3 regions of the Paenibacillus sp. MAH-35 genome follow, and region 2 is predicted to be linked to each of the others. Evidence: riboswitches for the same ligand, from Rfam matches in the RefSeq annotation. Region 2 holds a riboswitch; each other region holds the start of a gene.
The links. A riboswitch is a leader RNA that binds a small molecule or an ion and turns the genes downstream of it on or off. The one in region 2 is predicted to bind cyclic di-AMP.
Positions count from the first base shown of each region.

Region 1: it holds a riboswitch for cyclic di-AMP, as region 2 does, so the genes downstream of both, AC3Y2E_RS22645 (KamA family radical SAM protein) here and AC3Y2E_RS26610 (C40 family peptidase) in region 2, are expected to answer to the same signal.
Region 3: it holds a riboswitch for cyclic di-AMP, as region 2 does, so the genes downstream of both, AC3Y2E_RS27280 (resuscitation-promoting factor) here and AC3Y2E_RS26610 (C40 family peptidase) in region 2, are expected to answer to the same signal.

Region 1 is NZ_JBYUPU010000025.1:1,094-11,370, reverse strand. It holds gene AC3Y2E_RS22675 (helix-turn-helix domain-containing protein) at 1-203, shown strand, start outside; gene AC3Y2E_RS22670 (sulfatase family protein) at 240-1,643, shown strand; gene AC3Y2E_RS22665 (hypothetical protein) at 2,905-3,813, shown strand; gene AC3Y2E_RS22660 (GNAT family N-acetyltransferase) at 3,992-4,504, opposite strand; gene AC3Y2E_RS22655 (prenyltransferase/squalene oxidase repeat-containing protein) at 4,800-5,684, opposite strand; gene AC3Y2E_RS22650 (helix-turn-helix transcriptional regulator) at 5,730-6,677, opposite strand; cyclic di-AMP (ydaO/yuaA leader) riboswitch at 6,867-7,018, shown strand; gene AC3Y2E_RS22645 (KamA family radical SAM protein) at 7,297-8,472, shown strand; gene AC3Y2E_RS22640 (Gfo/Idh/MocA family protein) at 8,548-9,549, opposite strand; gene AC3Y2E_RS22635 (zinc-binding dehydrogenase) at 9,565-10,277, opposite strand, start outside.
Region 2 is NZ_JBYUPU010000035.1:42,751-53,027, forward strand. It holds gene AC3Y2E_RS26575 (DUF420 domain-containing protein) at 1-253, opposite strand, end outside; gene AC3Y2E_RS26580 (phytanoyl-CoA dioxygenase family protein) at 442-1,320, opposite strand; gene AC3Y2E_RS26585 (AraC family transcriptional regulator) at 1,535-2,410, shown strand; gene AC3Y2E_RS26590 (hypothetical protein) at 2,691-3,404, shown strand; gene AC3Y2E_RS26595 (accessory gene regulator ArgB-like protein) at 3,407-3,922, shown strand; gene AC3Y2E_RS26600 (AgrD family cyclic lactone autoinducer peptide) at 3,929-4,054, shown strand; gene AC3Y2E_RS26605 (hypothetical protein) at 4,135-4,665, shown strand; cyclic di-AMP (ydaO/yuaA leader) riboswitch at 4,946-5,091, shown strand; gene AC3Y2E_RS26610 (C40 family peptidase) at 5,096-5,989, shown strand; gene AC3Y2E_RS26615 (hypothetical protein) at 6,083-8,317, opposite strand; gene AC3Y2E_RS26620 (ABC transporter substrate-binding protein) at 8,399-9,715, opposite strand; gene AC3Y2E_RS26625 (LacI family DNA-binding transcriptional regulator) at 10,056-10,277, shown strand, end outside.
Region 3 is NZ_JBYUPU010000037.1:53,811-64,087, forward strand. It holds gene rsmA (16S rRNA (adenine(1518)-N(6)/adenine(1519)-N(6))-dimethyltransferase RsmA) at 1-894, opposite strand, end outside; gene rnmV (ribonuclease M5) at 891-1,460, opposite strand; gene AC3Y2E_RS27280 (resuscitation-promoting factor) at 1,627-2,685, opposite strand; cyclic di-AMP (ydaO/yuaA leader) riboswitch at 3,035-3,187, opposite strand; gene AC3Y2E_RS27285 (ABC transporter ATP-binding protein) at 3,462-4,208, shown strand; gene AC3Y2E_RS27290 (ABC transporter permease) at 4,205-5,419, shown strand; gene AC3Y2E_RS27295 (TatD family hydrolase) at 5,532-6,299, opposite strand; gene AC3Y2E_RS27300 (HD domain-containing protein) at 6,346-7,638, opposite strand; gene AC3Y2E_RS27305 (AbrB/MazE/SpoVT family DNA-binding domain-containing protein) at 8,072-8,335, shown strand; gene rsmI (16S rRNA (cytidine(1402)-2'-O)-methyltransferase) at 8,459-9,352, opposite strand; gene AC3Y2E_RS27315 (tRNA1(Val) (adenine(37)-N6)-methyltransferase) at 9,385-10,200, opposite strand.

The sequences.
Region 1 (10,277 bases), on a different contig from region 2:
TCGATGTGCTGCATGACATCCGGATCGAACGGGCCAAACGTCTGCTGACCGAATCGGAAGAAAAAGTGATCACCGTCGCTTCGCTGGTCGGTTATGACGACCCTTCGTTCTTCAGCCGCCTGTTCCTCCGACATGTCGGCTGCCCGCCGAGCCGGTACCGCCAAGGGCTGGAACTGCGCCGGCTGCAGCGCGAAGTGCGTTGATTCCCGACTTGGGAAAGGAGACCTTCACGATCCGTTATGGGGAAAAGACGTCCGAATGTTCTGCTGATTACCGCGGACCAGCTCCGCTACGATTGTATCGGCTCCAGCGGCAAATATCCGGTCTGCACGCCGAATCTTGATCTGCTAGCTTCTCAAGGCGCCGTATTTTCGGGCGCTTATTCGCATATTCCGGTATGCGGACCGGCCAGGCAATCGCTGATGAACGGGCGAAGGGCCGAAACGTTCGGGGCATTATGGAACTTTAACGGGGCCCTGCCCGTCGCCTCGCTCCAGCCGGACGGGTACAGCTGGGCACGAACGCTCGAAAGCAGCGGCTACGTGTCCGCTTTTCTGGGCAAATGGGGCGTTCATCCGACCTTGGACGCCACCGCTTTCGGTTACGGTTCGTATACCGGCGAAGCCGAATACGCCCGGTTCGTCAAGCAGCGCTATCCGGACGTGAAGTTCTCGAACGGATTTTTCGGCGAGGCGAGTCCGATTCCGCTCGAACATTCGCGCACCCATTGGCTCGCGGCGCGTGCCGAGGAGCAGCTCGAGCTGCTGCACAATTCCGGGAAGCCGTGGCATATGGCGCTTCATTTCCCGGAGCCGCATCTGCCCTGCCGCCCTTCCGGACATTTCGCCACGATGTACGATCCGGACACGGTTCCGCAGTGGGACGGTTTCGCAGAGACGTTCGTGGGGAAGCCGTATATCCAGAAGCAGCAGCTGCTGAACTGGGGGATCGAGAACTTTACCTGGAACGACTGGGCTCCCGTCGTCGCCCGGTATTACGGCATCATCAGCCAGTTGGACGAAGCGGTCGGGCGCGTGCTGCAGACACTGGACCGGCTTGGCGCCGCCGATGACACCCTCGTCCTTTTTACCGCCGATCATGGCGATATGTGCGGCTCGCACCGGATGATGGACAAACATTATATTTTGTACGATGATGTCGTGCACGTCCCGCTGATCGTCCGGTACCCCGGCGTCGTGAAGGAAGGAACGGCGTGTGGCGGGCTCGTCTACAATTTGCTGGATCTCGCCCCGACGCTGCTCGACCTGCTCGGATTGCAGCCGGACGATCCGGATCACCTGCAGGGCCGTTCCTGGGCCAAACTGGTGAGCGGCGGACTGGACGACCCGGATTGGCGGGATGCCGTCGTGGCCTCGTATAACGGGCAGCAGTTCGGGCTGTATACGCAGCGGATGATCCGGACGAAGGAATGGAAATACATCTGGAATCCGACCGATACGGACGAATTGTATGAGCTGACGGCCGATCCGGCCGAGCTGACGAACCGGATCGGCGAGCCGGAGCTGGCTGGCCTCGTCGCCGGTCTGCGGCGCAGACTTTACGAGACGCTGGACGCGGACGGCGACGCGCTCGTCGCCAACGAATGGATGCGCCGGCAGCTGCTGGGCGGCAGCAAGCTATAGAGAGCTGGGAGCGATTCGTGGAGTCGCTCCTGTTTTTTTGCGGTTAAGAATGTTTATTTTGCAAAACATTAAAGCGTTAAAACACCAAAACATCAAAACAGCAAAACCAAAACAGTAAAACATTAAAACAATATAATAGTAAATGGCAAAACGGTACAATGGTAAAACGGCAAAACAAAACACTCTTTTCTAAGAAATGTCGCCGCTTACGTAAGATCATTCATTGTGGCAACGTGGCATAGGTTTCATTTTAAGAGGGGGGCGAATAAGAGGGAATAAGAGGGAATAGTAGAGAGTAAGAGCGGTTTGCACCCTTTATTTTGTCCGAAAACCCGCCTCGACACGGAATAAGAGCGGTTGGAAGCTGTTAAAATCCGCGAATGGGGTGCAGTCGCCATCGGTTGGTTGAAATAAGGGGTGCAAACCGCCTTTATTTGACGCTGTCATCCCATTCCGCCGAAAATAAAGGGTGCCAGAGAGGCTGTCGATTCATTGTGTAGAAGTGTTCGCAGGCCGTTCCAAGTGAAAAGTTACCTTCTTCTACTCAAACAGGTTGTCCTGAATCCCTTGATTGAATAAGGATTGTAAGGTAGGGGATTCCAGACAAAACTCGCCAGAAGGTAATCTTTTCCCTTTCCACTTGGTTGTCCATAATGAATCGACAGCCTCGCCAGAGACTCTTAGGATTTAGCCAGCACGAATTTCGTGGATAAGCGGCTATCCCATCCATACAATTTACTATAGCGTAACATTCCGTTAACGATGCGATAATAGTCGGCTTGTATACTAATAGAAACGATGAAAGGAGGTGCTGCGGAAATGTACTACGAAGAAGACCGGGTTCCCTTCGACCAGCCGGACGAAGTAACCGAAGACAACGCCAAAGACAAGAGCCAGGACCCGAAAGAAGCAGTTGTCTAAACGACAGTGCTTTTTTTTATTTTGTACATGTCATTGAATGATCTGCCCTCGCTGCGAAGAAAGAGAGGCTTCGGGGACAACCTCCCCCTTTCAGTCCGCAGACCTTCATTCCCCAATCGCTAATTAATAGGCAGATCGATTCGTCCTGCGACGCCCCTCGATCGCCACGAGACAAACCTTCGCTTCCAGTAGACCCTCTCCTTTCTCTTTAAAACCCATTGTTAGTTTGGTAGTGAACGATTTCGATACAGTCGTTTGATCCGCTTCCCGCCGCTCCTCAAGGAACCTTTTCCGGCTGGGTGAATATCCTAGTTTAGCACACTTCGGGGGAGGGAACGCGATGTACTATTACGATCCTAGATGGGGCGGTTGGAGGTACAGCCATACTGCGCCCCGGCCGTTTCTTCCCGATTATGCCGCTAACGTTCATCCCGGCCTCCCCGCCAGTCCCCTTTCGGGTTTCGCGTCAGCCGTCGGGAAGGAAGCTCCGGCAGTAGCAGCGTCCGGCTCCGATCAAGGAACAGACGGCGACCAACGCGCGGTCCGTGCCGGAAAGGCGGGTGACATCGTCGTCATCTGCATCAACGGGCGCAGCGGGATGAACAGCCCCGGAATATCCAAGCTGCGCGATACGTTATACATCCGGCTGTCCCCACTCGGCGTCCCGGCCCGCAACGTCTTCCGGAGAAGCTGGAACCAGAACGAAGACGGCAACCCGCTGGGCGCTCCGTGGATCTGGGATTTGAACAACGAAATCGAGGAAAGAAGCCGCAAACCCAGCTATTTGGCCATCATCGGCCATTCGTACGGCGGCTGGGCGGCTTGCCGGCTGTCCCGGGTTACGGCGAAAATTCCTAATTATATCGGTCTGATCGACCCGGTGTTCGGCCCGGGCAACACGATGAACGCCGCCGATATCCCCAAAGCTCACATGATCAAGAACTGGTATCAGCACAACGGAGTGACGAGCGGCAATCCGTGCACCGGCTTCGGCATGATCCCTTGTTTTCCCGTCGAAAACGGTCTGTCCTGCGGCTATCAGGACGTTCCCGGCGCGCAAAATATGCTCGTCCGTTATATGCGCAGCTGGGACGGCACGCCCGCGACCGTCGAGTGCCCGGGCATCGGAGAGGTACCGGTACCGGCAACACACGGCAATATCGATGACGATCTCTGGATTCAGCGGCAAATCACCGAGCATATCGTTCAGGATGTTAAGAAGCTGCTGTACAGCGGCTCCAAGCGTTGACAGATCTCCGGCAAGCCGGCAGCTCCCGTTACAACGAAAGAAGCCTTAAGACCCGCCCGGAGCGCGGGAGCCGAAGGCTTTTTGGCTAATTCATCGACGCTTTCCTTCCTTCACATTCCGGTGGCAAGGCCATGTTCGCGAGGAAGGCTCCTTCATCGCCGCCTTTCCCTTTCACCGGCTATTCTCCAAGGTTTTTATAATAATACACTGTAGCATGAAGCTCGCCGTCTGCCGATCTGGCATACCCGGGAATCCTTCCGGCCCTCGTATAGCCGATCGAGCTGTAAAGCCGGTTGGACGGGTCCCCTTCCCTCGTGTCGAGCACGAGCAACGTCCTGCCTAATTCGGCGGCTTTCGCTTCAGCCTGAAGCATCAGCCGTCTGCCGATTCCATGCCTGCGGTAATCGGGGTGCGTCATCAGCTTGGCGATCTCCGCCCGGTGCGAGCCGTTCGGCTTCGTACATACGTGCAGTTGCACGCTGCCTGCGACCCGGCCGCCGGCCAGTGCCGCATACAAGACCACATCCGGGCCGGGCACGCCCTCCCAGTACCGGGTCGCCTCCTCAGCCGAAAGCGGCGGCATAAAGCCGACCGATGCCCCATCCTCCACGACACGAATTAACAGCTCGGCGAGCTCGTTTATCCTGGAACGGACCGAATGAAGCGGTACGATTGTCACGTCCATTTGCATCCTATCACCTCCATTGGAAGTTTGCACTGCATGGTCTTAGTATAATCCGCCACAGCTGTCAGTCCAATCTTCAAGGATTATCGCACGCATAGAAACGCCCCTGCCGTCGCGATCGCGCCTTTCACCAGCAATATGGACCGGAGAAACCCGCTGCAAGCTGAAGGAGATCGGTATGCCCGACCGGAGAATCCGTGCTTCTTTCCCAGACACGAAAACCGAGAGAGCCTCCCGGTCCCCTCGGTCTTAACGCTATATACGCCCATCTTCCGTTACTTCTCCGGCAGCCTGCCGCTTCTTACAACACCCCGTAAGACTTGAGTGTCTTCAGCCGTTCCACAGTCACAAACCCACGCCATTCCTGCTCCGCAGCGATGCTCGGCGGTTGCCAGCTGATCGGCCATCCTCCGTCCTCCTGCTGTTGTTCGGCGAGCGCCTTCAAATGAATCTGCTTGTCTTCCCCGGATACGAATTTGCCGGCATAACTTTCCCGTTGAGGCGCCCAATCCAGCACTTTATGCACATATCCCGAAGCGTGTGGGTCTTTCTCGATGACGCCGGGAGCGCCCAACCATTCATCGACTTTACGCCAGTAGGCGGCCGCCCTTCCGGTATCCGGGGTATGCTGGAGAAACTGAATCCAATGCGTGCCGTCATGAAAGCCCGACGGTTCGTTCGACTCCATATAGCTCCATATATAGCGTACATTCTCCTCGAACCACTGCTCCCGCACGACCGCCTGGTCCCCGTAATACTTGTACAGCAGGCCGATGACCGTGCCTGTCGGGTTTATCGAAGGACAGCGGTCGTCCTCTGTCGACCACCACGGCGTATGGGCGTAACCATGGACGCTGCTTCGTATGAGCGGCAGCCCACCGTTCTCTAGCGTAATCGTCCGCAAATACCCGGCGATCCCTTCCATCATCGCCGGATCGAAGCAATCGATCTCCTCCATCACAAGCAGCGCCATCTCGGTCGGGACCGGCTGGCTGTGCGGATCGCGAATATCCGGCTCCAGCGCGTTGCCGAACCCTCCATCGGCATTTTGATAACCACGAAGCGCCTGAATGACCGCCTCCTTCGTTCCTCCTTCGAAATGATACTCGTACCGTTTCCGGTCCAGCAGCCGCGCATAGCTGTACAGGAACGATCCGGCTTTGTCCATAATGGAATGGTTAGTCATAACTGGATTGGCCTCCTTCGAAAATAAATCTGATTACGGCGAGTTTCACTCCGAATCCGGCGTATACCGTTCGTATAATTGCCCGGCCATCTCGCGAATCCCGGCGCGAAGCTCGTCCGGCTCCAGCACGTCTGCCTGCATGCCCAATGTAAAGAAAAAACGAACCGCCCAATCCCACTCGGAGGCGGGACAATCGAATTCCACCGTCCACTCGTCATCGGCTATTTGCTTGACATGCTCTCCGATATGGTAGTCCTGCTCGGCCAGCAGCGCACCGCGGTAGGTCAGCTTGGCGGCGATGCGCACAACAGGTTTGGCCGGCGCTTCCTCGTCTTCCACCCTCAGAAGCTGTTCGCTTAACGCCTCATCCGGCTGGTCGATCGCCTCCAGCTCCTCGATCCGGTCGACACGGAAGTTGCGTACTTCCTTATGCAGAGGGGAGAACGCCTCACAGTACCAGAACCCATGCGCCGTATAAATTTTGCGGGGATACAGGCGGAGCCGCCGGTGATGGTTTTCCGACCGGTACAGCACATGAACCCACCGGGATTTGGCCGTATGCTCGAGCAAGGCGGATAAGTGGGGCGTTTTCGTTTTGCGGACGGGCACTTCGAGCTCCATCCTGTCGAGCAGCGGCTCGATTTGCTTCAGCGTTTCCTCCGGCAGGACCGACCGGATTTTGTCGAGGACCGTCCATCTGGCCTGGTTAAACGGGGTGTCCGTTATATTCGTCATCGCCCGGAGCGCAAACAAGACGGTCAGCGCTTCCCGGGAATCGAGCTGCAGCGGCGGCAGCCGGAAGCCTTCCATCATCCGGAATCCTCCGGACGGTCCTGTCATCGAATACAGCGGGATGCCGATCTCCGACAACGACTGCATATCCCGCAAAACGGTCCTTTTCGAAACTTCGAACTTGTCGGCCAGCGACTGGGCCGTCTCCGGTCTTTGCTGCAGGGCGATCAGGATCGCCATCAGCCGGTCTGCTCTCTTCAACGCCTCTCCCCCGTTTCTTACTCCCCCATTATATCCGTATAATGGTGACAGCATGGATGTCACTAATTGTACCCGGCTTTCCGGGAAAATGAGAGTATTTGTTTCAAATTCGCGCAGCCCCGATTTTTTTGTTGTTAAAAAAAGGGATATTTTGATAAAAAGGTTGACTTGACGTCCTTCATTCAATACAATAACAGTACGCTTAATTTCCGATTCTCCAATCGGAAAGCGGGGGAACCATTCTTTAGGGGCGAATCGTCCGGTCCGTTCATCGGGACCGCGTAGGGAACCATCTTTCCCGAGTCCGTCAGCTAACCTCGTCAGCAGTAGATGGGGTCATTCTGTATGTTCATTCTGCACACATGACCCTGGGATACAGGGTCTTTTTCTATTGGTATAAGACCCTGTCGAGCGTTGTTGGGAGACAATCCCTTTTCGCCCGGGGTCTTTTCTTGTTTACACCCTTGACCTCAATCATCATCTTCTGCTGACCGGAACGGCGAATTACGAATGGATTGGACGATAGTAGCACAGAAGGGAGGAATCGCAAGCACACGGTCCCTAAGATCTGACTAGCATGCCGGGTAGATCGAAAATTAGAAAAACGGGAGGAATGTGCATGGCACAGCCAAAGTACATTACAGATATCGATAAAATTGCAAACATACCGGAGACGGAAAGAAAAAGACTGAAGCAAATTACCGAGAAATTCGTGTTCCGCGTCAACGATTATTATTTGAACCTCATCAATTGGGAAGATCCCCGTGATCCCATCAAAAAACTGGTCATCCCGAACGAAGGCGAGCTCGCCGAATACGGGCGCTGGGACGCCTCCGATGAAGATACGAACTATGTCGTGCCCGGCTGCCAGCACAAGTACCGGACAACGGCTCTCCTGATCGTATCCGAAGTATGCGGCGCGTATTGCCGTTATTGCTTCCGCAAGCGGCTGTTCCGCAACGACGTCAAGGAAGCGATGTCCGACGTCGAGCCCGGCCTCGCTTATATCGCCAAACATCCCGAAATCAATAACGTGCTGCTTACGGGCGGCGACAGCCTGATCCTTGCTACCGCGAAGCTGCGAATGATCCTGGAGCGGCTGCGGGAGATGGAGCATGTGAAAATTATCCGTCTCGGCTCGAAAATCCCCGTCTTTAATCCGATGCGGATCTACGAGGACGAGGAGCTGCTGGAGACGATTCGTACTTACTCCACGGCCGACAAGCGCATCTATGTCATGGCCCACATCAATCACCCCCGCGAAATAACGCCGGAGGCGAAGCGCGGCTTCCAGGCTTTGCACGAGGCGGGAGCGATCGTCGTCAACCAGACGCCGGTGCTCAAAGGCATCAACGACGATCCGGCCGTACTCGGCGAACTGCTCGACCGGCTGTCGTGGGCAGGCGTCACCCCGTATTATTTCTTTATTAACCGGCCGGTGGCGGGAAATCGCGATTTCGTGCTTTCGCTTGAGGAAGCGTACCGGATCGTGGAGCAGGCGAAGGCCAGAACGTCCGGTCTCGGCAAGCGTGTCCGCCTGTCGATGAGCCATACGTCCGGCAAAATCGAAATACTCGCGGTCGAAGACGGCAAGGCGTATTTGAAATATCACCAGTCCCGCGACGATAATTACGGCAAATTTATGGTGCTCGACTGTCCGAAAGACGCCGCCTGGTTCGACGATTTGCCGGGCAACGAGAAGTTCTGGAAGAAGCCTAAGAAGAAAACGAACGAAGTGGTCTCTGTTAACGAGCTGCCCGACATGCCAGTAGCCAGAGTGGCCCGAAGCAGATAAAACGCCAGCAGAAAAGCCGTCCGGCTTGCACAATGACCGGACGGCTTTTGGCTATGTTATTTCAGGCTCCCGAAGCTACAACCGAATCTCGCCGCCGCCCGCCGCCGACTTCACGATCGCATCGGCAATTTCGACCCCGTGAATCGCATCCTCGAACGACACGTAGTCCGGCGCTTCTCCTCTTCCCAAACAGTCGCACAAATAAAGGAGCTGCTCGCGGAGCGAACCGGCCGTCTGCTTGTGGAGCGTCTTGATATGGATATTCGTATCCGGCGTCGTTCGCCCGGTCTCGTTCCACAGCTGCAAGCCGGAGTTGGACGTTTCGAAAGACGCGGTTCCGCCGCTGCCGATCACTTCGATCTGGTCGGCGATCGCGATGCCCGCCCGATCCGGCGTCATCCAGTTGCTGTGCAAAAAGGCGAGAATCCCGTTCTCGAATTCGAGGCACGCCCACAGCACCTCCGGAGTTTCCGATCCGGAGGGCGATCTGCCGTATGCCCGGACGGTCCGGACCCGGCTCTGCGCGTACCAGACCGCCAGATCGATATCGTGGATCATGAGTTCGTAGACGGTGTGCGTCCGGCTGTAGGTAGCGAATAAATGCTGCTCCCGGGCCCGCTTCATATACATGCTAACCGGCCGGCCGATCTCCCCGTCCGCGATCGCCCGCCGGATGTCCGCATAACGCGGGTCGAACCGCAGCAGATGGCCCGGCATCACGTAGCGCCCCTGCTCCAGCGCGACCCGGTGCATCTCGGCAGCTTCGCTAAGCCGGGTGGACACCGGCTTCTCCACCAGCACGTGCTTGCCGGAGCAAAGCGCCTTCACGACCGGATCGAGATGCAGGTGCTCCGTTGTCACCACGCTGACGAGATCGATATCGTCCCGCTCAAGAAGCTTGTTGTAATCGGTATAACACGACGATACACCGTACTTGATCTTCGCCACGTCCAGACGATCCGGTCTCGGATCGGCGACGGCCGCCACTTCCGCGTGCGGAAGCGCATGAAACGCCTCGAGATGGCACTCCCCCCAGTTTCCTAACCCGATAATGCCGACTCTGACTGTACTTGCCACGATCCAGCCCTCCCCTTACGGCCGCAAAATGATTTTCCCTTTCGTCACCTTGCCCGCGACCAGATCTGCGAAAGCGGACGCCCCTTCCGCTAGCGGGCGTTCCTCCGTCCAGCCGTCCTCTGTAATTTTCCCGGAAACCAGCAGCTGGACCGCGTCTTTGAAATCTTGCCGCGTGTAGCAGAACGATCCGAGCAGCTCGATCTCGGAACGGATCGTATAGTTGATCGGCAGCACCGTATCGTCGATGCCCAGGCCGATATTCATTAGCGTCCCGCCCGGATTAAGCAGTCTGACGGCCGCTTCCCGGGTCGGCTGAAATCCCGCGGCGTCGATGACGACGTCCGTACCCCGCCCTCCGAAAGCTGCCTGCACCCGCTCTTCCAAATTGTCCTCGCGTACATGGGCCGTATCCGTTATGCCGATACTGCGGCACATCGCCAGCCGGTCCGGATTCGTATCGACGACCATCACTTTGAAAGCGCCCAGCAAAGCCGCCGTCTTCGCGCACAACAGCCCGATCCCTCCGGCGCCGAAGACGATTACATTCGCAAAAGGATGCCGCTCCATCGCCCTTCGGGTCGCCCGCAGCGAGCAGGCAAGCGGCTCGGCCAGGGCGGCGCGCCGGGAACTCATCGCCGCCGGAACTTCAGTTAATGTATCGACCGGTACGATCGCCCATTCTGCGAAGCCTCCCGGCCGGTGGATGCCGATAATGCGCCGCTCGCCGC
Region 2 (10,277 bases):
AAGCGGCAAATATAAAGTTGCGGTGCCAGACGATATTTTTACGGATAATCATGATTAGCGCCAACACGAGAAACACGAAGGTGAACCCGTTGAGTATCGCGTTAAACTTGGGCAAATACGTGTAATCTTTACTGGCATCGCCCATTTGCGGCATAAACAGCAAAGCAAGCACGATACCGTTAATGATCACGGTCAAAGCGACGACGATAATCGTAATCAAGCGCTCCTGACTGGCGTTTTTCGATCGTTTCATGTCCGGGCTCCTTTCCAAGTGAGCGGTCCTGATGGCCGGTTACCGTTATCTTAAACTTGTGCCTGGACCGTGTCAACGACGCTTCTGTGAACGTTGGCGGGCTGCAAAAACAGCAAAGCTCCGGTCGCCGCGAGGAGCGGCTGCCGGAGCTTAAGGATGCCTGGGGCGAAGGGCACGGTTTGCCGCCGTTACACCCGGTGGGCTTTTTGCGAAGGCTTCGCAAGCGCTTCTTTCCACATCGCGCGCCAGGCTTCGTGGTCGTTCAGTACGCTCTCCGGACGGCTGGCGCTGCGGGCGACGAACGAAGGATGGAAGTCGCGGCCGGAGGCGGCGCCGGTTTTGTGATACCTGAGGTCGAGCGACCAGCGCACGATATCCGAACGGTTGGACGTTCCCCGGTGCGGCGTATATTTGTTCATGATGACGATCCCGCCTTTGCGGCACTCCGCGGTAATCGGCGGATCGGAAGGCAGTAGCTCCTTGACGATGGTGGTGCCGCCTTCGGCCTGATGCTTCAGATAGCCGCCTTTAAAAGCGCCGGGTATGATCTCCATGCAGCCGGTTTGCTTTGTCGCGTCGACCAGAGGGAGCCAGAACGTAATAATTTCGGACGCCTCCGAATCGGGGGACGTAACGGCGGCATCCTGATGCCAAGGGACGTTCTCCATGCCGGCTGACTGCTCGCCCTCGCCTTTCCAGGGCATTTTCGACCGCAAGTGCTGGATCGGATTGCAGGACAGCTCCCGTCCGAGCAAACATTCGGCGATATCGAGCAGCCGCTGATTGGTCAGAAAGGCGAACATCTCGCGCCCCAGCAGCTGCATAATGTCGAAGCCGCGGTTGATGTCCGGACATTGGGCATGCAGCAGGGCAAACCGGCGCTCGAACGGTTCGTCTTCATGCAGCTCCGTAATCCGCCCGTCCGCATGATAAGCACGCGCCCGTTCATCGATCAATCGTTCGATTTCGCGGATAACCGGCCCCAGATCGTCCTCTGTCAGCACATCCTCTACGATGACATAACCGTTGGTTTGAAAGTCGATGATTTGCTCAAGCGTTAACGCCATTCCGATTCCTCCTATAGGTGGTTCGTTTCCCCCTCAGTATAAAAAATCGGCCCGGTCTGTTGTAGGAACAATCTATCCCGGAACCTGCACGATATTATCCTGTCGGCTCTACCGTCCCGATTGCGGGCAAGTCTGGGAGGAAAACAGAACCGGTCATCGAAACTATACCTTACGCGAGTGCGGCCCAGACGAGCGCTGGAAAGGGGAGAGGCGGATGGAAGTCCGGCTGATGGCGGGCGGGAGATCTTATGGAATCGATCATGTGACGACGAACCTGATGAGCGGCCGGCACGATGTGAAAGGGGTGATGCATGCCCATCCCGTTTTTCATATCATGTATATTTTGGAGGGAAACGGCATGTTTACGGTCGGGCAAACCTCCTCCGAGGTTGGGCCGGGCATGCTGTACATCGTCAATCCGAACGAGCCCCACCAGTTTCACTTCGGTACGCGCGGGCCGCTGCTGAATCTGGAGAGCACGTTCGTGCTGCGAGGCGCCGACGACGAGCCGGCGGAAGTGAATTTGTTCGACCTGATCGAGGAGAACCGGTCGATTCGCATCAGTGAATCGCTGCGTTCCGCACCGCTTGACGTGCCGGCCCGATTCCGGCCGATGCTGGACGAAGGCTATCGGCGAATTCTCGATTTGTACGACTTGCCGCAGCTTCGAGCCCATTTCGCCATTCAGGTGATCGATCTGCTCGCCAGGGTGGAAACGATCGTAGCCAACGCCGTACATGCGGAAAAAACGGTACATACCGCAGAAGATACGGTGGAGCGGGCCAAGCACTTCCTGCTGTCGAACCGCTACCGGCCGGTCACGCTCGGAGAAGCGGCGCAGTCGGTGCACGTAACGCCTAATTATTTGTGCCGGTTGTTTAAGGAGCATACGGGAGAGACGCCGATGGGCTATCTGCTGTCGGCGCGCATGCGAGAAGCGGGCAGCTTGCTTGCTCTGACCGATCTGCCGATCTATACGATCGCAGAGAAGCTGGGCTATGAGGAGCCTTCCTACTTCGCCAGACTGTTCCGGCGCGTGTACGGGGTGTCTCCGCAGACTTACCGGCGGCGGCAGCTGTCGCCTTGCTAGACGGAGTAGAATAAGTGGGCAGTGCCGGGTTGGGATCTGAGGGCAGTACTACGCCCTTGTGCCTAGGCCGTGGGAAGTGAAAAGATGGCTTGTAACGGGTGGGTGAAAATGCGGATTTTTGGTTAATAAGATAAGAAAAGGGCGAAAGAATGGGACGATCTAAACGAAGGTAACAAAGCCGGGATATTTGGCTTATTTATTTGATAAAATTTGCATTGCAGAAAGAGGAGTTTTAGCGACTATTGTCGTATTAAATACGTAACATAGACAGAATTTGGGGTTGATCGACATCGAGTACACACAGCTGTTAGTAAAGCTGATTTTCGGGACGCTGGAGTTTTTTTCTATCGTAGTTTTATCGTTTGCCTTGTTCCGAATTCCGATTAGGTACAGCATCCCTAAGATGGCGATAGTTTCACTGGTCGTCACGTTGATTTCCCTATTTCAGAGGGATTACTTAGATATGGGGAACAGTGCAATGTTCTCTATAATAATTTCCTATACGCTATTAGTTTCCTTCCTATTTAATATTCAACTAATGTTTTCTTTCGTTATAAGTTTGTTAGGGTATATAGCTTTCAGTGTAATTCAATTATTTCTAATTATGGTGGCGACCCTGCTTGGAGTAACGAACTCGGAATTACTTATTTCATCAGCACTGCACCGATCTTTAATGCAAGTTATTTGTTTAATTGTTGTATTAGCTTTGGTATATTGGCTCTCAATTAAAAAACTAGGTTTCGTGTTTTTTAGAAAGAGAATCTCCTTTAATAACCAGAAAACTCGAATGCATAATATATTACTTTTATTTATTCTTATGATGGGGATAGGTGTTATTCAGCTAGCAATCATTTCTTTTACAGAAAACCTCTCACTTATCTATGTGTTGACCGGTCTGATTGTAATTGCTGCCGTAGGTTTAATGATTACCTACATAAAAAACAAAAAAGAAATCGATGAAAAAATTGATCGTACAAAGAAATTGGAGAAATGACAATGATAGAACGTTTAGCAAAGCAACTCGCGGTTTCAATTAAAACAGCAAATCCTGAGCGTACCTCGAGCGTCGAAGTAATGAAATTCTCGTTGATTATTTTACTGAATGCGCTTTCTATAATAATTTTAACTATGTCCATCGGCATGATAACAGGTGTATTTAATGAAGCGGTAATTGTAATAATTGGTTTTGCTCTGCTTCGGTTTTTTAGCGGAGGCTTACACTTGCCAACATCAGAGTGGTGTATTGCTGCCTCAACAGCAGTGCTAGTGGTTGTTGCACATCTTCCTATTTATGGGTACACCAGTTGGGTGACACTAGCTAGTTTAGTTTTGGTGGTTTTGTTTGCTCCAGCTAGAGTTGAAGAGCATCACAGAATTGCACAAACTAAGACGATGTTATTTAAAGCAGTGGCGATTTTAATAGTTGCCAGTAATTTTTTCTGGAGTTCAGATGCTTTAGCCAAAGCTTTGTTAGTACAGTCTCTGCTTGTATTGCCCATAAAAAGGAGGTGATTCTCAATGAAGCGTTATGCAGCCCAATTGGCTTCTGGTTTTTTGACAATGTTTGCGGTTCTTTTTGTAACGCCGTATTGTGCAGTCTTTATCCACAAACCGGAAGTGCCGGCAGAATTGTTGAAGAAATAAAGTAGTAACTGACAATCCCCCCGAAACGATTGTTTCGGGTTTTTTGTTGATAAGAGTTAGATAAGGGGGAAGATGACGATTTGGAGTTATGGATTCGAATCTTTTTCGGAATCATAGAGTTTTACGGGTTATGTATCTTGACGTTCGCTATGTTCCGGTTGCCGGTTGCTGAGAATGGGTTGAGACTTTTAATCGTTGCCGTCGCCTTGGAAGCCGTTTCGGTTTATCAATTACATTACTTGGGCATGGCTCAATCTACAGCCTTTCTTTTCGTAATAGCCGCATACATTCTGCTGGTGAAATTTATTTTTAACATCCGCTTGATTTTCTCTGTCATGGTTTGTTTAGTTGGCTACTTAGGGATTGGAATTATCCAAACGGCCCTCGTCGTAGCTGCTCCCTTGTTGCTAAATATATCCACGGAACAAATGGGGACTTCTCTTGTTGTAGCGATGTCGTTCCAACTTGTAACATTTCTTGTGAATATATCGATTGCATATGGGTTAACAACAAAAAAATCGGATTTATGTTTTTTGAAAAGCGAAATTCCCGCAGTCTGGAAACTCGGGCCCAAGATGTATATTTACTTTGCGCCCTATTACCGTGCATAGCTGTTTTACAGCTGTTATTCATCTCTTTTAGTGAAAGTAAATCATTAGTGCATCTGTACGTGATTTACATTGCGCTGATCATCATAGCCCTCTACATCACCTACCAAAAAAACAAAAAAGAACTGCTCGACCACTACAATCGCTTAAAGGAAAGAAACCGCTCCCTATAAGCGTTCGATCGGTTTTGTAAGTTTTTGTGGGTTGACCCGGTCAAAAACGGTATGCTACCCTTACCCCGAACCACTTACCCTTTTTTACCTGTTGTCAAACAGGGAGGAGGGGTCAAAATATGCCGAATCCGGATATACCGAATATCCGGTACGGGGGACGATTTACTTTGGGGTGAATGTTCGCGCTTTTGGCGGACAAGGGAGTTTCCTCTTCCCTAACCCGGCAGCTAACCTCGGAGGCGCCAGGAGGGAAAAACCGTTTGAAGCTTTTGATGAAAACCGTTGTTTTGTCATGCGCTGTTTGGATGTCCGCCTCGGCTATACATGGCGGAACGGCATCCGCGTCTACCCCGTCTGCAGACCGGAGCGTCAAGATCCAGCTTAACGATCAGCTGATCCCGTTCCCCGAAGCCCAACCTTACATAGACGACAAAGGGCAAACGTTCGTGCCGATCCGGCCTGTCCTCGAGTCGCTGGGCTACCAGATGGACTGGGAGATGGAGAACGGGCAAGTGGATGTCACGGTGAAAGGCGATAAGCAGAAAACCGTCGAACTGACCACAGGAGCAAACGAAGCCAAACTAAACGGAAAGGCCGTACCGCTGACGAGCGGAGCGTTGTTCCGGGACGGGACGGTATTTGTTCCGGTTCGATTCATATCGGAGTCGCTCGGGATCATGATCCAGTGGGATAACGATAACCGAATCGCGATTTTATGTCAGGACGGCCAGTACCACGCTCCGGCCTGGTATGCCCCTCCGGTTGTGCAGGCACTAGCCGCTGCGCCTGCGCCTTCCGTCGTCGACCGGATTACGGATACGGCGCAAAACATGCTGGGCATCCGGTATGTTTGGGGCGGCACGACACCGAGCGGATTCGATTGCTCGGGTTTTGTGAATTACGTATTTGACCAGTTCGGCGTCGATCTTCCCCGAACTTCCCGCGATATGTTCCACAACTCGGGTCAGCCGGTAACGGAACTGAAGAAGGGGGACCTGGTTTTTTTCAACATCGGCCGGGTGACGACGCATGTCGGCATTTATCTGGGCAACGACCAGTTCGTGTCGGCAACGACTTCCCGTGGAACCCAGATCGATTCATTAACCAGCTCCTACTGGGGGCCGAAATATGTCGGGGCCAAGCGTATTCTGTAACGAACCTGCGCCAGGACCTCAAAACCCATGGAAAAACCTCCAATACTCACATCCTAATCGGTGTGGGTAAGGAGGTTATTTGTTTTGCCGGCGTCAAGCCAATTCGATTCCTGCAACGACATAGGTGCCGGAAGGAATCGATGCGCCCGCTCCTATATCGACTTTGCTTACCAGAAGCACATCTCCGGCGTCGGCATACATGAGCTGGTTGGACGGGCCCGGCGCATTCGTCGCATCCCAGGTTACGATTCTTTCACCCGTTACTATGCCTGCCGATGTGTGCCGGTACTGATTGGGCGCATGCAGCTCGGTAACGGTACCGTCCGGCCGGCGAATGGCGTATCTCCACTCCGCATAGTCGGTTGCGCTGCCGGGCACCCCGTCGTCCAGTGCCGCTGTAATCCGCAGGATCACGGTGGTCTTTTCGAACACTTTCACAGGAACGGCGGAATTGGACAGAGCGGGTACCCGGATCGGGCTGGATAACGGCATACGCACCGCCTCAAACGTGCCGGTACCCGCCGAATCCCGCTGAACCAGCCGGGCGGGCTCCAGGCAATTCGCAATAAGCACGCCCTCGGCCTTCACATCGCTGCCTTTACCGACCCGAAGCAGTCCTCGCGGACTAAGGGTGGAAAATAACGAGTCGGCAATCGTGACATTGGTCCAACTGATTGGCAGCGTACAGTCGATCCCGTGTCTGGACACGCCCGAGAAATAGCTGTTCCGGACTATAATGTTCGATAACGCGTTAATCGAACGTGTGTACGAGTCCACCGTGACCAAGGTCGACACGGCATAACCGGAGGCGATTTCGTTGCGGATGTCGGTGTCGCCGGGAGCAAGGGCTCCGGGATAACGGTCCGCCAGGCTGATCCCGTCAAACGTAATATCCCGTATCGTACCGGAGGAATTCTTGTTCACCTGGGCCAGCAAAAGCATCGGCCAATCGGCGGCGCCGGAGCGGGCCCGGACGATGCCCCGGATATTCGAGAACGCGACCCGTTCTACGGTGCAGCCGCCGCTGACCCGGATTTGCGTCAAGCCGATCCATTCCGCGCCGTCCACATCCCGCAGTTGAATGTCGTGGTAGGTGATGTCATAAATGTTCCCGCCCCGAAGCTCCGGGATCGAGGTGACCGAGTCGTTTGGCTTCAGCAGCGCCACGTACCCCGGTCGAATGAGCGTGCAGCCTCCAGCCGTACAGTTGTACACGTCTTCGCCCAGTTCCGTCCCTATGGACATCGGACCGGTCGTCGTATCATAGGTCCCGCCGATCACATGGACGTCGTGGGACGGGCCCCGGCCTTTCCGGGTCTTGATCACGATGCCGTCTTCGCGCACCGTATTCCGTAAGTCGCAATTGACGAAGTAAATGTGTTTGCCGTTCCAGATATGAATATTCGTCCGGTCCCGATACACGCAGTTGACGAACCAGTTGTTCTCCGGCTGCTGTTCAGCGGTCGGGCCTTCGCGCACGAACATCCAGGGGCTGACGGAGCCGGTTGAGTCGAAATGTACGACATGTTCCACCCGCAAGTTTTTCACGTTCAAGTCGAAATGGTAGTAGCTGATCGTCATGATCGAGTCATGGCCGAACCGGAACGTACTCAGATGAATGTTCTCTTTCCGGGGAAGCCGGGCCCTGAAAATAAAGTTCGTAAATACCGTATTCGGCGTACCGGTCAGCTTCAAGTGATCGGGCAAGTCCGTCACCACGTAATCGTAGAACGACGAACGCGTTTCCAGATTGCCGTAGTACGTTCCCGCAGGTACGAACAGTTCCGCCCCGATGGCCGCCGCCGCATTCATCGCCGCTTGCAGGGCAGCCAGGTTGGACGCGTTCATTCCTTCCTGAAACCCGAAATATTGCGGAAGCAAAGTGCCGTTCTCGATGATTCGAATCCACGCTCCCAGATTTCCGGTTTGTCCGGCAGGCGCCACATATAATCCGGATTGGGGATCAGCAGCGACGTTCGCAGACAGATCGGCGGAACTCCATCGAAAGAAGCCGGCGCGGCCGGTCGACGTAATAACGGCGGTATCCCCGTCGCTCATGCCGCTCAAATCGCGCAAGTCGTCGATCGTATCCGCATTCGCCAGCTCCGTCAACAATCCGGCCCCGCTTCTTCTGTGCAAGCGCCCGGCAACACCGGAACCGTTGCCCCTGCTGCCGGGCAATTCCGTGATCGGATCACCCAGAGCGTTCGCATACATTCCCCCGGCAGCCAGAGCCGCTCCCGCCAGACCGAGGGAGGTAATCAACTTGCGCCTGCTTATGCCTGCCATGGACGGTTGGGGAGAGTCGGGCCGCTTCTTATTGGACAAATGGAACACGCTCCTTTATGGGAATCGCTTTCGTAATTTCGTTCAGAAGCATTTCTTTAGAGCCGGAACGCAGAAGCTTTTCTATTTCGTCTTTCGTATATCGTCAATGACTTTCTGGGCCGCCTCCTCGATTTTTCGGAAGGTCGTGTTAATATCCGCGGTCCCCATCGCCAGCGGGTTGGTCTGCGCCGTGTAGGTAGGGACCAGATTCGCGTCATAGGGGAGTCTGGGAGGAATCGGCGCGAATGTATGGAAATACAGCGCTTTGTAATTTTTATCCGGATACTCGGCCTCTTTGCCGATCTGCTGCCGGATGGACTCGTCGACAAGAACCGGCATATTGCCCTGCTTGGCGCTGGCGGTCTGGAACTCGACCGAGATTAATTGCATCAGCGCGTGAAAAGCCGCTTCGGGATTTTTGCTCAGACTCGTAACGCCGAAATATAACGGATAAGCCTGCGAACCGATTCCGGGCAGTTCCTTGAAGGTCGGAAGGGACACCATATCGACATGATCCCAGTTGACATCTTTGATATCCCCGAAAATGTGAGAGGACAAGAAGGCCCACATCGCCACGTTTTGTTCCTTCGTAAAATTGTTCAGCGGGGGAATTTTTTTCAAGGACCGGTAGCCCTCATCCGCTGCAGGATCGATAAAGACCGTTTGAAAGAACTGTTTCCACTTGTCGTTTTTGTTGATGGTCGGAGCGCCTGTTGTAACGTCGATCGTTGGCAGTGAAAATTGATTAAGCCGCAAGATGTGCTGTGGAGAGGAGGCGAAGCCGTAGTACTGCTGGCCGTTATCGCTTCTCGTCAGTTTTTTGGCGATAGCGAGCATTTCCTCCCAGGTCATGCCGTCTTTCGGATAAGGCACTCCGAATTTATCGAAAATCGATTTGTTATAATACAAAACCATATTAAACACATTGACTGGAAGCGCATACATTTTTCCGTCGGAAACTTGTTTGATCGCTTCGATTACAGTCGGCTCGAATCGGTTCAAGTCGATCTTGTTGGTCTTGATTAGCTCGGTCATGTCGTATTGCAGATTGTATTGGGAGATCGAATATTCGTAGTTGCCGATCGTGTAATAGAGGAGGTCAATTTTCTCGCCTGCTGCGATTAACTCGGGCAGCGTCGAGCCTTGTTTGCTTTGAATGAATTTGAACGTATAGTGCGGCAGTTTTTTCTTCAAGTAATCGCCGTAGCGGGTGTTGAAGCTTTCTTCAGTCGCGCCGCTAGGGGAAAAGACGACCAGCTCCGCTGGAGCGTTCGGGTTAAATTGGTTTGCTGCGGCTTCTGTTGCCGCATCCTTTTTCCCGTTTTCGCCGGAACAGGCAGCCGTAAAGGCCGACAGAGCGGTGAGTAAGGCAAGCGTCGTTACAACTTTTTTAGGCATTGGTACAACCTCCCTAATTTTTTTAGAAATCGGTTTCTTTACTGAGAAACGAAACCTCCTTTCCTGAGATTGAGCGTAGGGCCTCTTGAGGAAAACTATACATGTTTTCTTTTTGTTTTTCAATATTCCATTTTGTTTCTTTTTTATTTTCGTGAAATGTATGAATAGTTTTCTTCCTTAAAGACAGTTTACGACGTGGTTTAGGTCGTACATGGTGGGTATGCTTGAGACGGCGCGCGTGAAAATAAAAGGAAATTTCCTTTTTGTTTCCTTCTCGGATGTTTTTTTTCTTTTGCTGATGTATAGTAAATAGGTATAAAAGGAATAAAAGGTGATCCCAATGACCACGATCCGAGATATAGCGAAGGCAGCCAACGTTACGATCAGCACGGTTTCCAAAGCACTAAACCAGGAAGCCGGCGTCAGCGAACAGACCCGCAAAAAAATTCAGGCAATCGCTGAACAACTGAACTATGTAAAGCTTCCGTCCGCGAAGCGAGCGGCGGAGCCGTCCCCCAAGTGCATCGGTCTCATTTGGTCTCAGGCGAATGGAGTTTCGTTT
Region 3 (10,277 bases), on a different contig from region 2:
TTCGAGCTGCCTACGGTACGACAGCACCGCGTTCGCCAGCCGCGCATATTCCGCTATGCTGAGTGTCTCGCCGCGCCGCGTCGGATCGATCCCGCATTCCGCGAGTATCATCTCCATCGCCGGCTTCTCGGCTTTGGCGAATATGCCGGCGAGCAGATTGTTGGATAACGTCTTGCGACGCTGTGCAAAGCAGGCGTGCACGATCTCGAAAAATAACGTTTCATCCTCGACGTGCGCCGGAGGCTCTTCCCTGCGCTTCAAGCGGATGACGGCGGAGTCCACGTTGGGCTGCGGGATGAATACGGTCGGCGGGACGATCGCCACCATCTCAGGCTCGCAGTAATACTGCACGGCGATGCTGAGGCTGCCGTACTCTTTGCCCCCCGGCTTCGCGGCCATCCGTTCGGCTACTTCCCGCTGAATCATGACGACGATATACTCAAGCGGCAGCTTCTCTTCGAGCAGCTTCATGATAATCGGCGTCGTCACGTAATACGGCAGGTTAGCCACCACACTGACCTTCGAGCAGCCGGAGAAGCGTTCCTGCCACAACGCGTGCAGATCCAGCTTGAGCACGTCGCCGTGCACGACGGAGGCATGCGGATAAGTCTCCAACGTCTCTTCCAGAATCGGCAGCAGCCGCTGGTCGATCTCGATCGCCACCACTACGCCCGCTTCCTTGGCCAACTGCTGCGTCAGCGCTCCTATTCCCGGTCCGATCTCCAGCGCCCCCTTGGAGGCGTCCAGCTCGGCGGCCCCCGCGATGTTGCGCAGAATGTTGGCATCCGTCAAGAAGTTTTGACCGAGGCTTTTCTTCAAAGTTAAACCGTGCTTGCGGATGATTTCCTTTGTCCGGTTCGGACTCGATACATCTGCGGCGCGATGGTTGTTCATCCGTTGTCATCCCCTTTTTCCGAAACGCTCATCCGCTCGTAAGCCAGAGCGAATTCTTCACGCCCGATCCGAAACATCCGGCAGCGCTTATAGAACTGTTTGCCGTTGCAATAACCGATTCCGAGCAGCTTGCCCATCTCCAGCCTCCGGGCCGCCGCCTGCGGATGCACGAGAAGGCCGGCGGCCATCAGATCGTCCATCGTAATATCCGATTCCTCGTTCTGGCCGATTGCCGCTTCGGTGCGGACATTTTCAAGCGCCCGGATAATCGCTTCCCTGGAGGCGTTCTCCACCCCGATGTCCGATTTGCGGGTCGCTTCCTCCTGGGTGAGGAAGGCGTGCTTGCAGCCCGGGACTTTAGCCGAGACGATTTTGCGGATGCGTTCGCCTGCATGATCCGGATCTGTGAATATAATAACGCCGCGGCGCTCCTTGGCGAGCGCAATTCGTCTCAGCACTTCGTCGCCGATCGCCGAGCCGCCAGTCTCGATCGTCTCCGCATCCACCGCCCTCTTGATGGCGACTGTATCGTCCCGTCCTTCGACCACGATAATTTCTTGAATCATGTTCTGTGATTCCTTTCCTTGTACGAACAAAAAGAAGAGGGCTCGCCTCTTCTTTCACATTGTTGTTATATATCAATATACCCAATGATCCCGTTTCGATCAACGGTATTGCGGGTAATTGAATAATATATATAGGGCCGGAAGGCCCCGAAACTGCAGCGGAGCATTAATTATCTACCGGCTTTTCTTTGCCGATAATATAGACTTTGTATCCACGCTTCAGGCCGAAACGCTTGGCATAGTCGGGATTATCGAAGTAAACGTCGATTTTGTTGCCTTTGATAGCGCTGCCCGTATCTTCGGCGCGGCGCAGACCGATCCCTTCGATGTACACCCACCAGCCAATCGGGATGACTTTCGGATCGACCGCAATTGTACGTCCTTCACTTACCTTGGCGCCGGAAGACGTAATGCCGTATTGGGGGTGATCGCTGGTCTTGCCTGTTGAAGCAACATCCACGGAATAAGCGGTTAGCGTAACATTATTCAAAATTTGCTTGTAGCCGAATTTGACGTCGCCTTTCGCTACCTCATCGATATTCGGCGAAGAGGCGGACAAGACGACTACCGGATTTTTGGTTCCAAGCGCAACCACTTTAGTAACGCTTTCCTGTGCAACTTTCGTATCGACGACATTCTCAGCTACGAGCTCGCCGTCTTCGTATACCTTCTCGATCTTCTTCGCAAGTACGCCTTCTACGCCTTCCGATACAACCTGCTCCTTACCCTTGAGCAGATTGGGATCGTCTTGCTTGACCGTCTCGAACGGAATCGTTTCGGTCTGGTCTTCCACAACTTTGTGCACGCGGACAATCTGAATTTGAGAACCTTCCGTTACGGCTTCTTCCGCGGGTGGCGTCAGCTTGTCGAGTTCCCCGATCTCCATGCCGAGATCTTGCAGCGTCTGCTCTACGGTTTTGCCGACCGTGTATAACGTTTCGGTTCTGCCGTCAGCCGTGAGCTGCACCGGGATTGTATGCTGGATATGAAACTTATCGTTATGCTTCAACTCGGTACCAAGCACCGCCGAAACCCGGTCGTGCTCGCTTACCGGAATTTGCTGTTCCTCCAGAAGAGCGGACAATGTAGTTTGTCTCGTTTTTATGTGTTTCTCTTCCCCGTTTACCACTAACCCCACTTTTTTGATAGACGTGCCTTGCATGAGCAGCACGAACATCATTGTCATCACGATTGAAAACAAAGCGCCTACTAAGATCAAACGCAAGTTTCCATGCTTCCATCGCATTGCGAAAGACATGCTGGATGATCGCTTTACATGGGTTTCTCCGTTTTGAATAACGCCCACTTCTTCGGTCCTCCTTCATCAGCCTCGCCGTCGAGTGTTACGCATGACTAGAATTGACGTGACCTGGTTAAATTTGGATGATTCACGCTATTGCCATCGTGTTGTAAGGCTTCGGGCTACAATCGTTGACAGATCCGGTATGTTCTGTCCATGCAGGAATATTTTCGAATTGTGCGAAAATAAAAGCCGCGGCGAAGAGGTACTCTTCTCGCGGCGTTGAATCGAATGCTCATCCCATACTTGGGAGCGCATCAATGCCCGACAATCGTGCCTCTCTCTTCACGCTTACGAGGTTAGCTGCCGGGTTCGGACGCGAGAGTCGCCCTAATTGCACAGCGCCGCGAACGGCTTCGTGCAGTATTCACCCCATAGATAACTTGGTTCCCCCGTTTCCCTGTCGGAAACTCAGCGATGGGTAAGTCGATGGCGGTATGCGGTTAGAATCATTATGATCGTTATATTAAAGCCTTATGAAAAACCTGTAAAGAGGAAATAAATCCGATTTTCATGCGAAAAGGGGAAAAATCACCGAGAATTCACTTTTTTTATGCAACAAATCGTTGTTTTTCTTCGTCTAATTCTTTTATGCCGCTTTCTTCGTGTGCCAAACGCGAAAAGAAAGCGCTTTAACGTGATTTGCTCGAACAAAAATGTTATGATGTCCACAGGTAAAAGCTTACATGTGGAGGAACATTATGAAACCGTTTTTGCATATTCAGGGGATGTCCGGCGGCTACATCTGGAACCGGCCGGTCGTCCACGAACTCTCGTTTTCGATCGATTCCGGAGAGATGGTCGGGCTGATCGGATTAAACGGCGCAGGCAAAAGCACGACGATCAAACATATCCTCGGGCTGCTCGTCCCTCAGCAAGGAGAAGTTCGGGTGAACGGGCTCCGCGTGTCGGACAACGCCGAGAAGTACCGCGCCTCCTTTGCCTATGTGCCCGAAGCCCCCGAACTGTACGAGGAACTGACGATCCGCGAACATTTACGAATGACGGCTATGGCTTACGGACTCGATGAGACGCAGTTCAAACGCCGCTCGAAAACGCTCGCCGGCCAGTTCGACATGACCGAGAAGCTGGACTCCTTCCCTCAGACCTTGTCGAAGGGCATGCGTCAAAAAGTAATGATCATGAACGCATTTCTTGTCGAACCTCCGCTGTATGTCATCGACGAACCGTTCCTCGGACTCGATCCGCTCGGCATCCGGTCGCTGCTCGATCTGATGGTGGAGCGCAAACGGAACGGCGCCGCCTTCTTGATCAGCTCTCATATTTTGTCGACGCTTGAAACGTATTGCGACCGGTATGTCGTCCTTAACAGAGGGAGAATCGCGTCGAAAGGGACGCTCGACGAGCTGCGCCGGAGCGCCGGGGCTGTCCCCGATACAACGCTCGACGACGTATTTTATACGCTAGTAAAAGGGGGACCGACATGAACCCCGCAGCCGCTTTATGGAAAAACCGGTTGTCGGCCCATCTGAAGATCGTGTCGCGGTATACGGCATATGCCGGGCAAAGTGGATTTTTCCTGTTTCTCCTGATCGCGTTCATCGCCTCCTCCTATTTTTACGGCAAAGCTCTTGGACGCATACCGGAAACGTTCCCGTATGCAATCGTCATCGCTTTATGGCTGACGCCTTTTATCGCAGTTAGCCCGATCCGGACGCTGTTGCGGGAAGCGGATCTGATCTTTCTCCTGCCGATGGAAGCCCGGATGGGACCGTACTTCCGGGGCGCGATGCTGTACAGCTACTTGTCTCAATCGTTCCTTTTGATCGTCGCTTTTTCAGCGAGCATGCCGCTGTACCGGCACGGATACGGGGAGAACGCCCAGCCGTTCCTCGCTCTGCTGTTGTTCGTGCTGGCGCTGAAATTCGCCAACATGCTCGGAGCTTGGATGGAAAGCACCTTCGTACGGACCGGCCACAGAGCCTGCTTCCGGATCTGCAGATTTGCAGCCGATGCGGTCATCTTGTACACCTTGTACCGGTACGAAATCTTAGCCGCTTCCATCGTCCTCCTGGCGGCCATCGGCGCTGCCGCGCTCTGGGCTCGTCTGTCCCGCCGGATTCCCGTCAATTGGCCGTATTTAAGGAGAAAAGAAGCCGGTCACCGGCTGACGATGCTGTTATTTTTCAACGGGTTCATCGATGTGGAAGAACTGCCGAGCCGGGTGAAGCCCCGCCGGTTTCTGTCCGGATTAGCCGGGCTCGTACCGTTCCGCGCGTCTAACGCCTTCCGGTACTTGTACTCGCTTACGCTGCTGCGCTCCGAACTGTTCGGCATCACGATGAGAATCACGCTGCTCGCGGTCATCATCCTGCTGTTCGCGGAAAGTCCGTTTACGTTCGCCGTTGTATACGTGCTGTTCCAAGTGATGACGAACGTACAGCTGTCGACACTGGGACGATACCACCGGCATTCCGTCTGGACCGCGCTATATCCGATTCCCGGCACGTTGCGCCGTCCTTCGGCCGCCCGGATCGCGTTCACAGCCCAGCTCGTCCAGATCGCGATCATGACGCTGCCCTTGTTCCGGCCAGCTGTATTCACAATATGGCTGCTGGCTCTCCCGCTCCTCGGCGTTTCGCTTGCCTGGATATTCCGGATGCGAGGCACCCGGGCGGCCTCCGGTCATTCCGAATAAATCCAGCAAGCGCAAGTTAACATTAAAAATCCCCGCCGCTGCAACCGGCACGCTTTTCGAGCGTTCTCCGGTTGCAGCGACGGGGATTTATATTTTTTCGTAAAAAATCGGATCAGGGGAGACGGAACAGCCGTGTCGCATTTTCTGACGTGATCCTGGCAAGCTCCTCGAACGAAATGCCTAGTATATCCGCCGCCGCTTCCGCAACCAGTTTCACATATCCGGTCTCATTCCGTTTTCCCCGGAAAGGGTGCGGGGTCAAATACGGCGCATCGGTTTCGACAAGCAGCCGGTCAAGCGGCACCTGAGCAAGCACTTCCTTCGGCTGTTTCGCGTTTTTGTACGTAATCGGCCCCCCGAACGAAATATAAAAGTTCATATCGAGGCACAGCTTGGCCGTCTCCCAACTGCCGGAAAAGCAGTGCATGACGCCTCCGACATCCTCCGCTTTTTCTTCCCGGAGCAATTGAACGACGTCGTGATGAGCGTCCCGGTTATGGATGACGATCGGCATGCCAAGCTTTCTGGCGAGCCGGATCTGTTCCCGGAATACGCGGTGCTGCACCTCTTTGGGAGACGTGTCCCAGTAATAGTCCAGCCCGATCTCACCGATCGCCACCACTTTGTCCCGGGAACATAACTGCTCAATCCAATCCAGATCTTCCGGCTTCATATCGAGCGCATCTGTCGGATGCCACCCCACCGCCGTATATATAAAGTCGTACCGCTCGGTCAATTCTAGCGAGGTCGGTATCGTCTCCCGGTTAAAGCCGATGTTGATCATCCGGCTGACCCCCTGCTCGCGGGCGCGCTCGATGACTTGATCCCGGTCCTCGTCAAACTGGCTTGCATTCATATGCGTGTGCGTATCGGTAAGCATATATCCATCCTTCCAAAAACAATGATATTCGAGACCTTTTCTACTATTATACCCCGTCCAAGCCGAGCATTTTCCGGATGCTGCTAGGGAGCGCCGACGCTCTGTCCCGGACAAGCTCCTCGGGGTAATAAATATGCTGCTTCCCTCTATGAATTCCGCTGATCGAGCGGATGATATCCGACTTTCGCAATATTTCCGTAAGCCCTTCCTGATCGCTTAACAACAGGATCGGCAAGCTTTCTTCTTCGTCTCCGGGCCGGTATACGTCGTAGGGCATGTCGGTGATGGAGTCAATCTCCAGATAAAAGTCCGGATCGATGCCGGCCGCAGCAAGCCGGGACCGCAGTTCCCGCTCGAGGGGCTCGTCCCAGGCGTCGGTTGCGGTATATTTAAACAGCCGTCTGTGCAGGAACCGTTCGCACAAATCCGACAGGATCGGGTCCTGTTCCTTGCTCCATTGCATAATGGTCATTTGGATATAAGACTCGTCGAGCTCCAAATATTCGCCGATCGACAAGTTGTTCTCCAGCAGTCCTACAAGCGGCCCCATCAAAAATCGAAACGGGTAGCTGTCCCCATAAAGCCGCTTTGCTCTTTCGAATATTTTACGGAGCCCAATTTCCGAGCTGCGCGTAACCGGATGAAAGTAAACCTGCCAGTACATCTGGTAACGCGACATCAGGTAATCCTCGATCGCGTGCATGCCGCTTTCCTTCACCACGATATGGCCCCGGTGCGGCCGAATGACGCGAAGAATGCGTTCCATGTCGAATGTTCCATAGTGGACCCCGGTAAAATAAGCATCGCGAAGCAAATAATCCATCCGATCGGCGTCCAATTGGCTGGAGATGAGACTGACTACGATTTCTTTCTCGTACGATTTGCAGATGACTTCAGACACTTTGCGCGGAAGTTCCGGATCAGCCTCCGACAGCACGCGGTTTACCTCGGTATCTCCGAGCACCAGCTTGCAGGTCCACTCTTCATGATGGGTGCCGAACACTTTTTCGACCGAATGCGAGAATGGACCGTGCCCGATATCGTGAAGAAGCGCGGAGCACAAGCACAACAGCCGCTCCTCGCTCGGCCAATCGGCGTATCCGTTCCGTTCGAATTGGGAGATGATGCGCCGGGCCACTTCGTAGACGCCAAGAGAGTGCGAGAAGCGGCTGTGCTCCGCGCCGTGAAACGTCATGAACGAAGTTCCCAGCTGGCGAATCCGGCGAAGCCGCTGGAACTCTTTCGTATTGATCAGATTCCAGATCGTCTCATCCTGGACGTAGATGTATTTGTGCACCGGGTCTTTAAACACTTTTTCTTCGCGCAATTGGCGGGGCATACCCAACCCTCCCGTACTTGAATTTTGCAGAAATAATCGCTGTTGTTGGTTCTCTTCAAGTATATACCAATATCGGGCAAATCACCTACCGGAAAGGTTTCGAGCCGCCTTGACAAACGCAGGGAAATTGTCGCCGAAGTTCGACATAATGCCGCAAAATTGTCGAATAATATTAAATTTTTGACAGTCAAATCTCGCGAAAAACTGACAACTTCCGCTCTATCTTTACATGGAATGTAAGGTATTTACTTCCACGAGGACTGCGAAAATACCCAGTGTTATCAGCACCTTCTATGTCAACAACAATAATTTGCGCGCGCCAAATCACGTTCAGGAGCCCCAAATTCGGTTGACTGTTATGGGAATGGTTGGTATGATTAATAGTGAAAAGAATGTCGAATAATGACGAATTAATTTGGGAGGAGAAATACACATGATGAAGTCCACTGGTATTGTCCGAAAGGTTGATGAGCTCGGGCGTGTCGTGATTCCAATAGAGCTTCGCCGTACTTTGGGAATCGGGGAGAAAGATGCGCTTGAGATTTACGTAGATGGCGAACGGATCATGCTTAAGAAATATGAACCGGCTTGTATCTTTACAGGGAACGCTGACAACCTGGTTTACTTCAAAGGTAAAATGATCAGCAAAGAATGTTTGGCCGAACTCGCAGAAATTTATAAATCTATGACAAATTAAAAGACAAAATCGAAATTATAGGTTATAATAGGAATACGAACATTGTTAATTCTAACCTTTATATATCTCCTCTACATCCCCAAGCGTATTGTGATGGCATACGCATGGGGATCTTTTTTTATTTTACTTTTCAAGCAGCGCATTGTAGATGTCCCGCTTGCTTACTTTTCGGTCTGCGGCCGCCCGTTTCATCGCTTCTTTCTTATCCCCGGTTTCCCTCTCGTACTTCGCTACATGCTCCGCGACGGATAACCCTGTCCACCAATCTCCCGCTTCGCCTGATCCGCTTGCCGGGTCCACCCCGTTCCGGTCCACGACCAGACAATATTCTCCCTTAGGCTCCCTCTCCTGCAAGATGTCCAGGCATTCACCGAACGAGCCCCTCATCACCTCTTCGTATCTCTTAGTCAGCTCCCGAACTACCGCGATCGGGTGATCTCCCCATACTTCGCGCATCACCTCGAGCGTTTTCGTTATCCGATGCGGAGATTCATAGAAAATCAGGGTGGCGGGCACGGAACGAAGCTGCTCCAGCTCTTCCTTCAGCTTCTTGCGCTCCCTGGGGAGAAAACCCGCAAACAAAAACCGTTCCGTCGGAAGACCCGATATAATCAAGGCAGACAGCGCCGCATTCGCACCAGGTACCGGCACGACATCGATACCGGCCTCTATGGCCAGACACACCAGGTCATAACCCGGGTCGGAAATGGCCGGCATTCCGGCATCGCTCACCAGAGCGATCGATTGCCCCTCTTCCATCATCCGGACGAGCTCCGGTCCGCTTGCCCGCTTGTTATGCTCGTGATAGCTGACCAGGCGCGTCGGAATCTCAAAGTGAGTAAGCAGCTTGCGCGTTTGCCGGGTATCCTCGGCGGCGATGCAGCCCACCTCTTTCAAGATGCGGATGGCGCGGAACGTCATGTCCTCCAGATTGCCGATCGGCGTCGCCACCAGATACAGCTTCCCCGGCCCGGGATGTCCCTCCCCGCTGTTCCTATTGCGGTTATTCACAGTCAAAATCAATCCCTCCGATACGTTGGCTAGCTTCCTTATAAAGGTATCTCACCTTTACCCGTCTCCACCTGCTGACGTTCCAGATCCGGTTCATCCGTTCCGAGCCTGTCGCTTCGTCCGTAATAAACGTCGAGCAGCTCCCGGCAATACTGGCTCCCCTCGTAGACGATAAGCGGAGGGAGCACCCGAAGCTCCGGCTTCCCGTCGCGAACCGCTTCGATCAGTACGATATTCGCTTCCTCGCCCTCCCTCGGATGAACAAGCCGCATCCGTTTCGGCTCCAGCCGGTGCTGTCTCATTCCGCACACGATCTCGGCAAGCCGGGAGGGGCGGTGCACCATCGCTACTTTGCCGCCGGTCCGGACGAGCCGGCTGCATGCGGCCAGTACGTCGTCCAGTGTACAGTAGATCTCATGACGGGCCGCCGCTATATGCGGGTTCGTCTTTAAATCTCCGGAGGCAACCGGCAAGTACGGGGGATTCACCGTCACCATGTCGAATTTCCCATACCCCAGCGACAAGTGTACCGCTTTCAGATCGTCCTGCACGATGCGAATCCGTTCCTCCAAGCCGTTCAACCGCATGTTGCGGACGGCCATGTCGGCCAACCTCTCCTGAATTTCCACACCCACTATATCCGCCTTTGTTCGCGTCGAGAGCAGCAGAGGGATAACGCCGTTACCTGTACAAAGATCGGCGACCCGCCCGCGAGGCGGCACGGTGCAAAACCGGCCCAGCAGAACCGCATCCAGCGAGAAGCTGAACACGTCATCGCTTTGAATGATTCGGATATCGTGTGTCAGCAAGTCGTCCAAACGTTCCCCGGGTCTGATGTCCACATGTCGGTCCATGACTTACGCTCCCTTCTCCAGAAAAAACCGCAGAGCGGCTCATCCGGCAGCTGATTCCCGCCGTCTTTTGCACTCCA